3 regions of the Pseudoalteromonas sp. SCSIO 43095 genome follow, and region 2 is predicted to be linked to each of the others. Evidence: predicted binding sites of a transcription regulator. Region 2 holds the regulator's gene; each other region holds the start of a gene.
What was found. Region 2 encodes sigma-54, which starts transcription at its own class of promoters, with help from an activator protein. Its sites were predicted from a motif close to GTTGGCACGNNNNTNGNNT; they were not measured.
Positions count from the first base shown of each region.

Region 1: LOC50_RS12650 (TorF family putative porin) is a predicted target of sigma-54. The motif match lies at 1,744-1,762, and genes of this name have one in related genera.
Region 3: LOC50_RS09210 (P-II family nitrogen regulator) is a predicted target of sigma-54. The motif match lies at 1,669-1,687, and genes of this name have one in related genera.

Region 1 is NZ_CP087995.1:2,678,618-2,681,902, reverse strand. It holds gene LOC50_RS12655 (hypothetical protein) at 1-630, opposite strand, end outside; gene LOC50_RS12650 (TorF family putative porin) at 964-1,641, opposite strand; gene LOC50_RS12645 (hypothetical protein) at 2,015-3,178, opposite strand.
Region 2 is NZ_CP087995.1:268,947-272,231, forward strand. It holds gene rapZ (RNase adapter RapZ) at 1-350, opposite strand, end outside; gene ptsN (PTS IIA-like nitrogen regulatory protein PtsN) at 370-822, opposite strand; gene hpf (ribosome hibernation promoting factor) at 827-1,114, opposite strand; gene LOC50_RS01275 (RNA polymerase factor sigma-54) at 1,141-2,640, opposite strand; gene lptB (LPS export ABC transporter ATP-binding protein) at 2,975-3,285, opposite strand, start outside.
Region 3 is NZ_CP087995.1:1,944,014-1,947,298, forward strand. It holds gene rluD (23S rRNA pseudouridine(1911/1915/1917) synthase RluD) at 1-270, opposite strand, end outside; gene LOC50_RS09205 (outer membrane protein assembly factor BamD) at 412-1,176, shown strand; gene LOC50_RS09210 (P-II family nitrogen regulator) at 1,232-1,570, opposite strand; gene LOC50_RS09215 (GspH/FimT family pseudopilin) at 1,731-2,276, shown strand; gene LOC50_RS09220 (GspH/FimT family pseudopilin) at 2,354-2,887, shown strand; gene LOC50_RS09225 (type IV pilin protein) at 2,894-3,285, opposite strand, start outside.

The DNA of each region.
Region 1 (3,285 bases), 640 kb from region 2:
TGCAGCAACGACTGAAATTGCGTTAGCATTATTTTGTACTTCAAGGCGAATCTCGTCGTTTAATATACCCCGGCAATCATCATCACCATTAACATAGTTCATCGCGGTTTTACAGGCATTGAGAGACGATTTTACCGTTGACTGCTCACTCCCCGAATACATGACTCCGCCTTTTTGAGTAAACGTCAATGCGTCCTGTACTTGCATATGGTAATGCTGTGCTTCATTTAAGTGTTTTACAAAGTCACGTTCGTGTTGTGTAGGGTTTACGCGTTGAACGTCGATGCGGCCTTGTTGAGTTATAAGGCCATTTGCGTTAATCACTTTGGGGTATATTGTGACCTGGAATCTATTGACTTCGTTATCATCAATATTATAAATAGCGTAAGGTTGATAGGATGGCTGCGGATTCACATCTCCAATACAAATAGCATCACCATTACTACAGCTGTCTTGTAAAGTAGGTATGTAGGTTTGCTGTTTTATAAAAGTAATTTGCTCGGCAGGACAGCTTGAAAATTGTGCCTTCCAGTAATTGCTACAAATAAGGCTATCACCTTGTGCTGAAACATATTTTGCTATTAGTAAAGTGGGTAGCAATAAAATTACGACTATCATTTTTTTCATCATATATAATTCCTTTTTTATTGATTCTTAAACAATATATCAGGGGGGGGACAAATGTAAATATATTGTTTAATTGTTGCTGAGTGATTATTCGTGCTTTATGGGAAGAGTTGCGAATGAGCAAATTGTTTCTACTTGGTTGTTAACACATCTAAGCTTATTGGGCACAGGCCATATCAAAGAATTGAGTCAGCGGTTGTCGCTAAGCAGTTCAAATTAAGTCGTCTAAGTGTAAGGTAAGTTTTGACATAAAATCTGAGCTTAGTCGATTGATGGCTGTAGGATCGAGAAAAGGGCCTTTCGGCCCTTAGTGTTGCAGCAAGTAACACATTCTTTTTATAAGCTAAAGTCGACAGCGTAGGCTACATAAGCTTTAACATCTGAGCCGTCCATGTCGTTATCAGATAGGCCAAAGGTAAAACCATCCTTAGAAACTGATACGCCATAATCAATGATATTGTCATCACCGATGAAATCGCCTGAGTAATGCCCTATGTGTAGCGCCATTTCAGTGCCATTGCTACCAACAGCGAAGCTGTAATCGGCGTTTAAATACAGTGAATCACCAAAATCAGTACCATCACCACTGGCAGCAGATGTTGCAAGTACGGCCGCACCAAATGTAAAACCTTGCACACTAATGCTACCGTAAACTTCTGAAAAATCAGCATCGGCACCTGATGCCGCATCTGGGTAAGCGTAATAAATATAACCTACGTCATAACTTACGTTTTCATTAATAGCGCCGCCAAAACCGGCGTATAAATCTAGTTCGTAGGTCATTTCATCGGCCCAAGACGCATTTGACGCCCACGTACCCGCATAAAATCCAGATTCATTAGCGTAATCAATACCGCCAGATACAGCTGCATCGCCCCCAGTTTGCTCTTGTCCGCGCCATAAGTAGTTAGAAGTAGCGGCTGCATTGGCTGTTACTTCGGCAAATGCAGTAGTTGATGTCATTCCTGTTAATGCCAATGCACTGATGAGTATTGTTTTTTGTAGTTTTAGCATGTTTCATTTCCCATTGTATGATTTTGCACGCCAAGGTTTTTTATTATAAACGACTACAACCTTTTGAACGGCGGCGTATTATTACGTTACTGCAGGGGGGAATTGCACTGTATGTGCCAGCTTCCATTTATTCAATAAAAAATAAATTTTATATTATAAAACAAGGTGTTGAAATTATGCGCAAAGACGCTTTGTGAAAAGTATGTAAGGAAAGAACACACTGCTGGTGCAAAAAAAAGCCTGGCTGCACCATTAGAGCGCTACCAGGCTATCTATATTAGGATCTATTGGCCTTTGAAAATTTAACCTTGAAAGGTCTACAGACCCTAACGTTAAGCTAGTTTATTAAAGCTAATTGCGTTTGATATACGTTTTATCCAAAAATGGTACGCATAAGTGTAATTGTTTCGTTTACACCACGGCCTTTTTGTACTTCGCTAATAATAGAATCACGCTTAGCACGAATATGCTCTGGGATGTCATCAGCAGCAAGTGCGCGGTCCACTAATATTTCAGCCGATTCTTTGCCGCGGCGTGGCGCTTTACTGCTGCTCGAAGTGCTACGTGTAGGTTTATTTAGTAGCTTAATGTAGTTAGAGTTATCTGCAGTATTCGTATCTGCATAATAAAAAAAGCAAGGTATTAGCGCTTTAATATCCACTAACTGAGTTTCTAGTTCATTACCTGCATTGGCCATTTTAAACCATGACATAGCGTGAATGCTTTGTACTACATCTTGCCAGTAACGCTCAAAGTCACGGTTATTTAATTTGGTGATACCAAGTGCGGAGCAAAGTGCATCTAAGCGACTGTTACTAATCGGTGTAAATACATCAGGGCGGCGCATTGCTAATAAACGGGTTGCAGGCGCTAGTGTTGGTTTTTCATCACTGCCATTAAATGCACTCAAGTAAGCAATTACAAATTGTTGGTAATTACTTTGCGCTACATCACCCTCAAGTGGGATATTGCTCAGGGCATCGTCAAATGCACCTGGCAAGTCAGCCAACATCTGGTGAAAGCCTTTAGCACTTTTTGTAGAGGCAAACCATTCTACATCAAAGTTATAAGTACTCGGGTCGAGTGACGCCATGTGCTTACCGCTAAAAGCGAGTAAGTCTTCAGGGATCATGTCTTTTAATGGTTGTTCACGTAGGCCTGAGATATAAGCAGTTAAACGTAATTGCTCATCAAGTGCCACCAGTTCTTTATGTTGTTCTACAAACATACTCACTACCGGCCAAGGTGCTACCCGTAATGTTTTTAGCTGTAAAAAGCTAATTGCTGAGGTTAGCTGGTCGTGCAGCTTTTTTAAAACTGGCAGTTGTTGTGGCTCTAGTAAGTCGTAATTTATGCGGTCTTTACTTGCACTTAGTAGCTCATAACACCAGCCTAAAAAATCCTCTGGGTGGTTTTCTACTTTCACGGCCATTAGGTTTAGGCTTAGTTCTGAAGCTTGCTTCAAGATGTTTTGGTAAATTTGACTTTCTTGTTCGCCTAGCGCCATTTTTGACGGTGAAATTAGCAGTTTTTTCATGCCTTGTAGAGTCTCCGAGTAGATACATTTTTTAGCTGCTTTATTTTAGCGCAAATACGCCAATAGCAACAGGGCCGTGCATAATACCTAACAATTCAAGGGATGCA
Region 2 (3,285 bases):
TTTATGGCTAAATCAAGCGGCAAAGAATCAATAGATAAAGGGTGAAGACGACGCGTTTCTGAAAAGCGTTTTATTAATGTTTGATCGTCACTGTCTAAATAAAATACCGTTGGTTTAGTAAAACCAGGTAAATATTCAATGATTTCATTAAACTGCTGTTGCTCTTTAGGTAGGTTACGTACATCAACACTCACAGCAATTTTATTATAACTGTCGGAAACACTGCGCACTAATGATGGTAATAAATTAAGAGGAATATTGTCTACACAATAATAACCTAAGTCTTCCACAACGCGTAACGCCACAGATTTACCTGACCCTGAGCGACCGCTTATAATTATTAATTCCATTTACCACCTTTCTTTATTACTACGATTGACTGACGATAACCTGATACAGTTCGCTATCCGATTTGGCGGCGCGTAACTGTTTACAAAATTCTTTATCATTGAGCTTTTCTGCTATCGTGGCTAAGGTTTTTAAATGCTGCTTATTGTCACCATCAGGTACAATTAAGGCAACAAAAATGTCGACCGGTCGGTTATCTATCGCATCAAAATTAATAGCCGTTTCGCTCACTAATATAAGTGCAAGAGGCTCTTGTACACCACTCATACGACCATGTGGAATTGCAATTCCTCGACCTATACCTGTACTTCCAAGCTTTTCTCTTGCAGTTAATGCATTAAGAATATCTTGTTGTGTTAAATAGGGCAGTTTATTGTGAGCCAATTCACTGATAAATTCTAAAATTCTTTTTTTACTATTAAAAAGGACCGCAGCTTTACTGCAGTCCTGACAGATAAGTGAGCTTAGTTTCATAGTGTTAGTGTCGAGCAAGTTTCTCTTTGTGTTTAATTACTTGACGATCTAGCTTGTCAATGAGCGAGTCTATAGCGGCATACATATCTTGATGCTCAGTAGAAGCAAAAATCTCAGCGCCACTAACATGAACGGTTGCTTCAGCTTTTTGGTTTAGTTTTTCTACATCGAGAATAACGTGCACATTCGTTATGTGATCAGTGTGCCTCTGTAACTTCGAAAATTTGCTATTTACGTAGTCTCTAAGCGAGTCGGTAATATCTACATGACGACCAGTTAAATTCAGTTGCATAAACATTTTCCTCTTTGTTGTACGCCTTAAATCAAACTTTTACGTTGATTAGACGGGGGAATAGCTAGAGATTCGCGATATTTTGCTATAGTTCTCCTCGCTACTTTAATTCCTTGCTCTGCCAATATATCTGCAATTTTACTATCACTCAATGGTTTAGCTGAGTTTTCTGCAGCGATTAATTTTTTAATTAATGCTCGTATTGCTGTTGATGAGCATTCGCCACCATTTTCAGTACTTACATGGCTTGAAAAGAAATATTTAAGCTCAAAAATGCCACGTGGTGTGTGCATGTATTTTTGCGTAGTAACACGTGAAATAGTCGACTCGTGCATTTCCACCATTTCAGCCACATCGTTAAGTACCATAGGCTTCATCGCCTCAGGACCATGTTCAAAAAAGGCCTGTTGTTGCTGCACAATACAGTTAGTTACTTTAAGCAGCGTGTCGTTTCTACTTTCTAAGCTTTTTATAAACCATTTAGCCTCTTGTAAGTGCGAGCGAATAAACTGGCTATCACCACTTGATTTAACCGTACGCGACATAGCTGCATATTGGCTATTTACTCTGATCTTAGGCATGCTATCTGGGTTTAGTTCAACCACCCAACGGCCTTTTACTTTTTTAACCGACACGTCAGGAATAACGTACTCAGACTCTTCTCTGACAATAGTGTCTGCCGGTTTTGGGCTGAGCGTATGAATCAACGTCATGATTTCTTTAAGCTCATCTTCTTTAAGCTTTGTTTTTTTCATCAACGTGCGATAGTCACGCGCAGCCAGTAAATCAATATGATCGGTTAAGATCATTTTTGTTTCGTTTAAAAAAGGTGTGTCTTTATCAAATTGATTTAGCTGAATACACAAGCACTCTTGTAAACTACGCGCGGCTATTCCCACTGGATCAAATAGTTGAATACGCTTTAGTACCGCTTCTATTTCGTCAAGTTCAACTTCATCTTCGGCGTCGTTTTCTTGGTTAAAGCTTTCTAATATTTCTTCACAGCTAAGGGTTAGAATCCCTGAGTCGTCCACAGCTTCTACAATTGCAATAGCTATCGCTTCATCGGTAGGGCTAAACGGCGTCAGTTGAAGTTGCCACATTAAATACTCATGCAGCGTTTCAGTCGAAGAGCCTTGATAAATAGATTCATCTTCTGGCATTGGGCCCGATGAAGAGGCAGGCGCAGCACTCATATATTCATCCCAAGTAACATCCATAGCCATATCATCGCTAATGGTGTCTTTGGTCATTGCTTCGCCGCTATCTTGCTCATACTCGCTAGGTTTATCGTCAGCTGAGGCACTTAGCGTTAAGTCATCGTTATCGGCTTTTTGTTCGTTTTTACCTGCAGTGTCTTCGCTGTAATCGTGTTCTTCAACTTCAAGCAAGGGGTTGCTATCGAGCGCTTCTTGAATTTCTTGCTGGAGATCCAATGTACTGAGTTGCAATAAGCGAATTGCTTGTTGCAATTGTGGAGTCATTGTAAGTTGCTGGCCCATGCGCAGCTGTAATGATTGCCTCATGTATCTCTAACAATCCTTTTAAATTACGGTCTGTTGACCTTTACGATTAAAATTTGTTCAAACTAGGGGCGGTTTAATTGCGGCGCGAGGTTTGTAACCTAGTGGGCTAAGTCAAAACCGAGCAACAAAGAGTAAATCGTCCCTAGGCAGAACCCGAAGGGCAGCGCCTGTTTGGCATTGATGCTGCGTTATCGCCTATTTATGGGGAAATACCACACCACATAGGCTCTGCCTTGCCTAAATACCAAACAGACTGCTGCAAATTCAACCTTGATAGGTCAACAGACCTAAGTATGATTAATCTTAGCAGATGCTTAGTGGAATAACACACATATTAGAGCTTGAACTGCTCGCCCAAATAAACATCGCGTACTGTTTTATCGTTTAATACGTATTCAGGAGTGCCTGATGCAATTAACTCCCCATGAGAAACTATGTAGGCTTTTTCACAAACATCAAGTGTTTCGCGCACGTTATGATCTGTAATAAGGACGCCAATGCCACGGTTTTTAAGATGCTCTATAATCTTTTTAATATCTAATACTGAGATAGGATCAACCCCCGCAAAGGGTTCGTCTAAAAGGATAAATTTAGGGTTTGCTGCAAGCGCGCGAGCAATTTCAACGCGGCGACGTTCACCACCTG
Region 3 (3,285 bases), 1.4 Mb from region 2:
GTCTTCATAAACGATGTTTAATTTGATATCTTGTGCTTCGTATTCACGAGGTGCTTCTATTGTTGTTTCAACAGCTACAACTTCACCACCGAGTAGTTTTTCACGCGGGGTGTTGAAAATTTCACCATCAACGGTGATTTTATCATCTAAAATCCACGTTTTTATCCGTGATCGTGAATAATCAGGGAACAATTGTGCTAATACTTGGTCTAGACGTTTACCACCTAAGTCTGTTGGGACCTCGGCTTGGAGAGATATTTGCTCTGACATTAGTAACTTTACCCAATTTACCAGTGCAAGCTTTGCTTGACTGGGTTAGAATCGCTTTTAATAAAAGCATAACATAATACGCATAGTTTACTCGGTTTTACCCACTTGGCCTAGCCGAAGACATCGAAGGTAACAAATAAAATGATAAATAAAATAGGGAAACGTGCATTCGCCATTGTTTTTTCAGTTTCAATGCTTAGTTTAGGGGCCTGCTCGTCTGCACCTGACCAAGAAGATATTCAACGCGTACCCAACAGATCGGCACAAGCACTATACGAAGATGCAAAACAAACGCTTGATTCTGGTTTATACGCTCGTGCAATTGAATTATTAACGGCAATTGACTCTCGCTATCCGTTTGGTCCGTTTTCAAAACAAGTCCAAATGGATTTAGTGTATGCACATTACCAATCAGGTAATACAGAGCAAGCACTTGCTACAATCGACCGTTTTATTCGCTTAAACCCAAACCACAAAGATTTAGATTACATGTACTACATGCGTGGCTTGGTTAATATTAAGGCGGATAAAAATGCTTTCCAAGAATACTTTGGTGTAGACAGAGCCGACAGAGATGCTAAACGCACCCGTGTTGCTTATACCGACTTATCAACTTTGGTTAAACGTTTTCCAGAAAGTGATTATGCGCCAGAAGCAAAACGTCGTTTAGTTTGGTTATTAAACCGCATGGCACGTTATGAGCTAAAAGTGGCAACTTACTATTACGAACGTGAAGCCTATTTAGCAGCCGCAAATCGCGGTAAATATGTGGTAGAGCACTACTCACAAAGTAGTTATCTTGATGCGGCACTCGCCATGATGGAAAAAAGTTACGAGAAGCTTGGCTTGACTGAACTAAGTCAGCATGCAGAGCAAACGCGTAAATTTAATAGCAGAAATAAATAACACGAAAAAGGCGCTAGTTATAAAATTAGCGCCTTTTTTTACGAGGTTTACTCGACTATATAGCCTCTTCATCCTCTTCTGCAGTACGAATTCGAACCACACGTTCTACGTCAGTGACAAATATTTTACCATCACCAATTTTGCCTGTTTGTGCTGTTTTAACAATAACATCAATAGCACGTTCTACGTCTTCATCACCGAGCACAATATCTAGTTTTACTTTAGGTAAAAAGTCAACCATGTACTCAGCACCACGGTATAGCTCTGTGTGGCCTTTTTGACGCCCAAACCCTTTTACTTCACTTACTGTCATACCCGTAATGCCTACATCAGATAATGCTTCACGCACATCATCGAGCTTAAACGGTTTAATGATTGCTTCTATTTTTTTCATAGTAATTACTTTTGAAAGCTTCAGTTGCCTCGATTTTAGACAATCATGAGGTTCATAGCAAACAAAGCGATTGAATTACGGTGATAAAACAATCTGTCATGCTATGATTATGCTAATAAAAATAGCTATACTAAAACATCACCGAGTTAATGAGATTTATATGAAAACTAAGCACCGTGGATTTACCCTATTAGAGTTAATGGTCACCGTGGCCATTGTTAGCATTATAGCCACTATTGCGTTGTGGAACAGTAGCGATATGCTGGAAGAAAACCGAGGTGAAAATTTTTTATTAGAACTTAAACGTAATATTAGCTTTGCACGCTCACAAGCAGCTAGTACCGATGAGATCGTAATTGTATGCGCTGCTCCAGGTACAAAAGTAAAAAGTAGTGATAAAACCCTAACTTGCTCAAGTAAATGGGATGTTGATCAAATAATTATTACCTTTATTGATGCTAATAATAATGGCCAATATAATAATGAAACAGATAGCTTGATCAGAGTCATGGAGGAAATTAGTCCTAATGATCGCGTTTCATTTACAGATACCCGTATACGATTTAATACCAGCGGACGTATAACTACAAATCCTGGGAACTTCATATTTTGTCCTAACGGCGAAAGCAAAAACCAAAAAGCGTTAACATTAACGCAATCAGGCACCGCTTTTTATTTAGGGGATACCACAGAGAGCTGTAGTTAAAGCCATTTCATACTTTGTCGTTTTTTTGATTGTTTACTAAACTAATATAATGAACTGTTCAATGAAAGGCTTCAGGGATGAAGTTAATTATAAGTGCTCACAAAAATGGTGGCGTTACATTATTAGAACTACTAGTAACCATTTCAGTCATAGCGATACTAAGCCAACTCTCTTTATGGTTTTTTCCTGATTTCTTGGCGCTCAATCGCGCAGATAACCAGATTAATCTATTACACAGAAACATCAATTATGCACGTCTTTATGCAATAGAAAATAATAGCTACGTCACTCTATGTGCCTTGAAAAATAATGAGTGTATAGAAGATGATTGGGACAATCAGGTGTCACTTTTTATTGATAACGACAAGTCAACCTCTTTGAATGATGACGAGCGCCTTATTAGTACCTTTGAACATACCCATCCCTCTGATAGCTTAGAGTATCCTCGGGATGCCATCACTTTTAGACCCGACGGCTCTTTAAACGGCTTTCAAAACGGTACTTTTATCTATTGCCCAAATAACGAAAAAGCAAGCCTTGAGGGGCTTGCTCTGTCAATAAGTCAAACTGGGCGAATACGAATAAAATCTACCAACAAATGCCAAAAATAGCTAATGTTATCTACCCCAGCAATAGTTGATGTCGGTATTGCCTTTACTACCCGTTGCTCCTTTTAAGCCAACGTCATTAATGGTTAATGACGTGCAATCAGCATCCCCTTTCACAGCACCAGCAATGGGTTTCGCAGTGATTGTAAACTCATTGCTATTAACCACATTAATTGATAGCTCAAAATGACCGTTTTCAGTTTTACTTTGAATACCTAAGTCGCTAAACGAAGTTGAATATGCTCGGTTATCCACAAAGTACTGCTCTTGTTTGTTAGCAGCGTCTAAAAGTGCAGATGCCGCTTCTGCGCGTGATGCCCTTTTTATATATTCACTGTAATTAGGCACTGCAATGGCGGCAATGATGCCAACAATCGCAACGGTGATCATTAACTCAATTA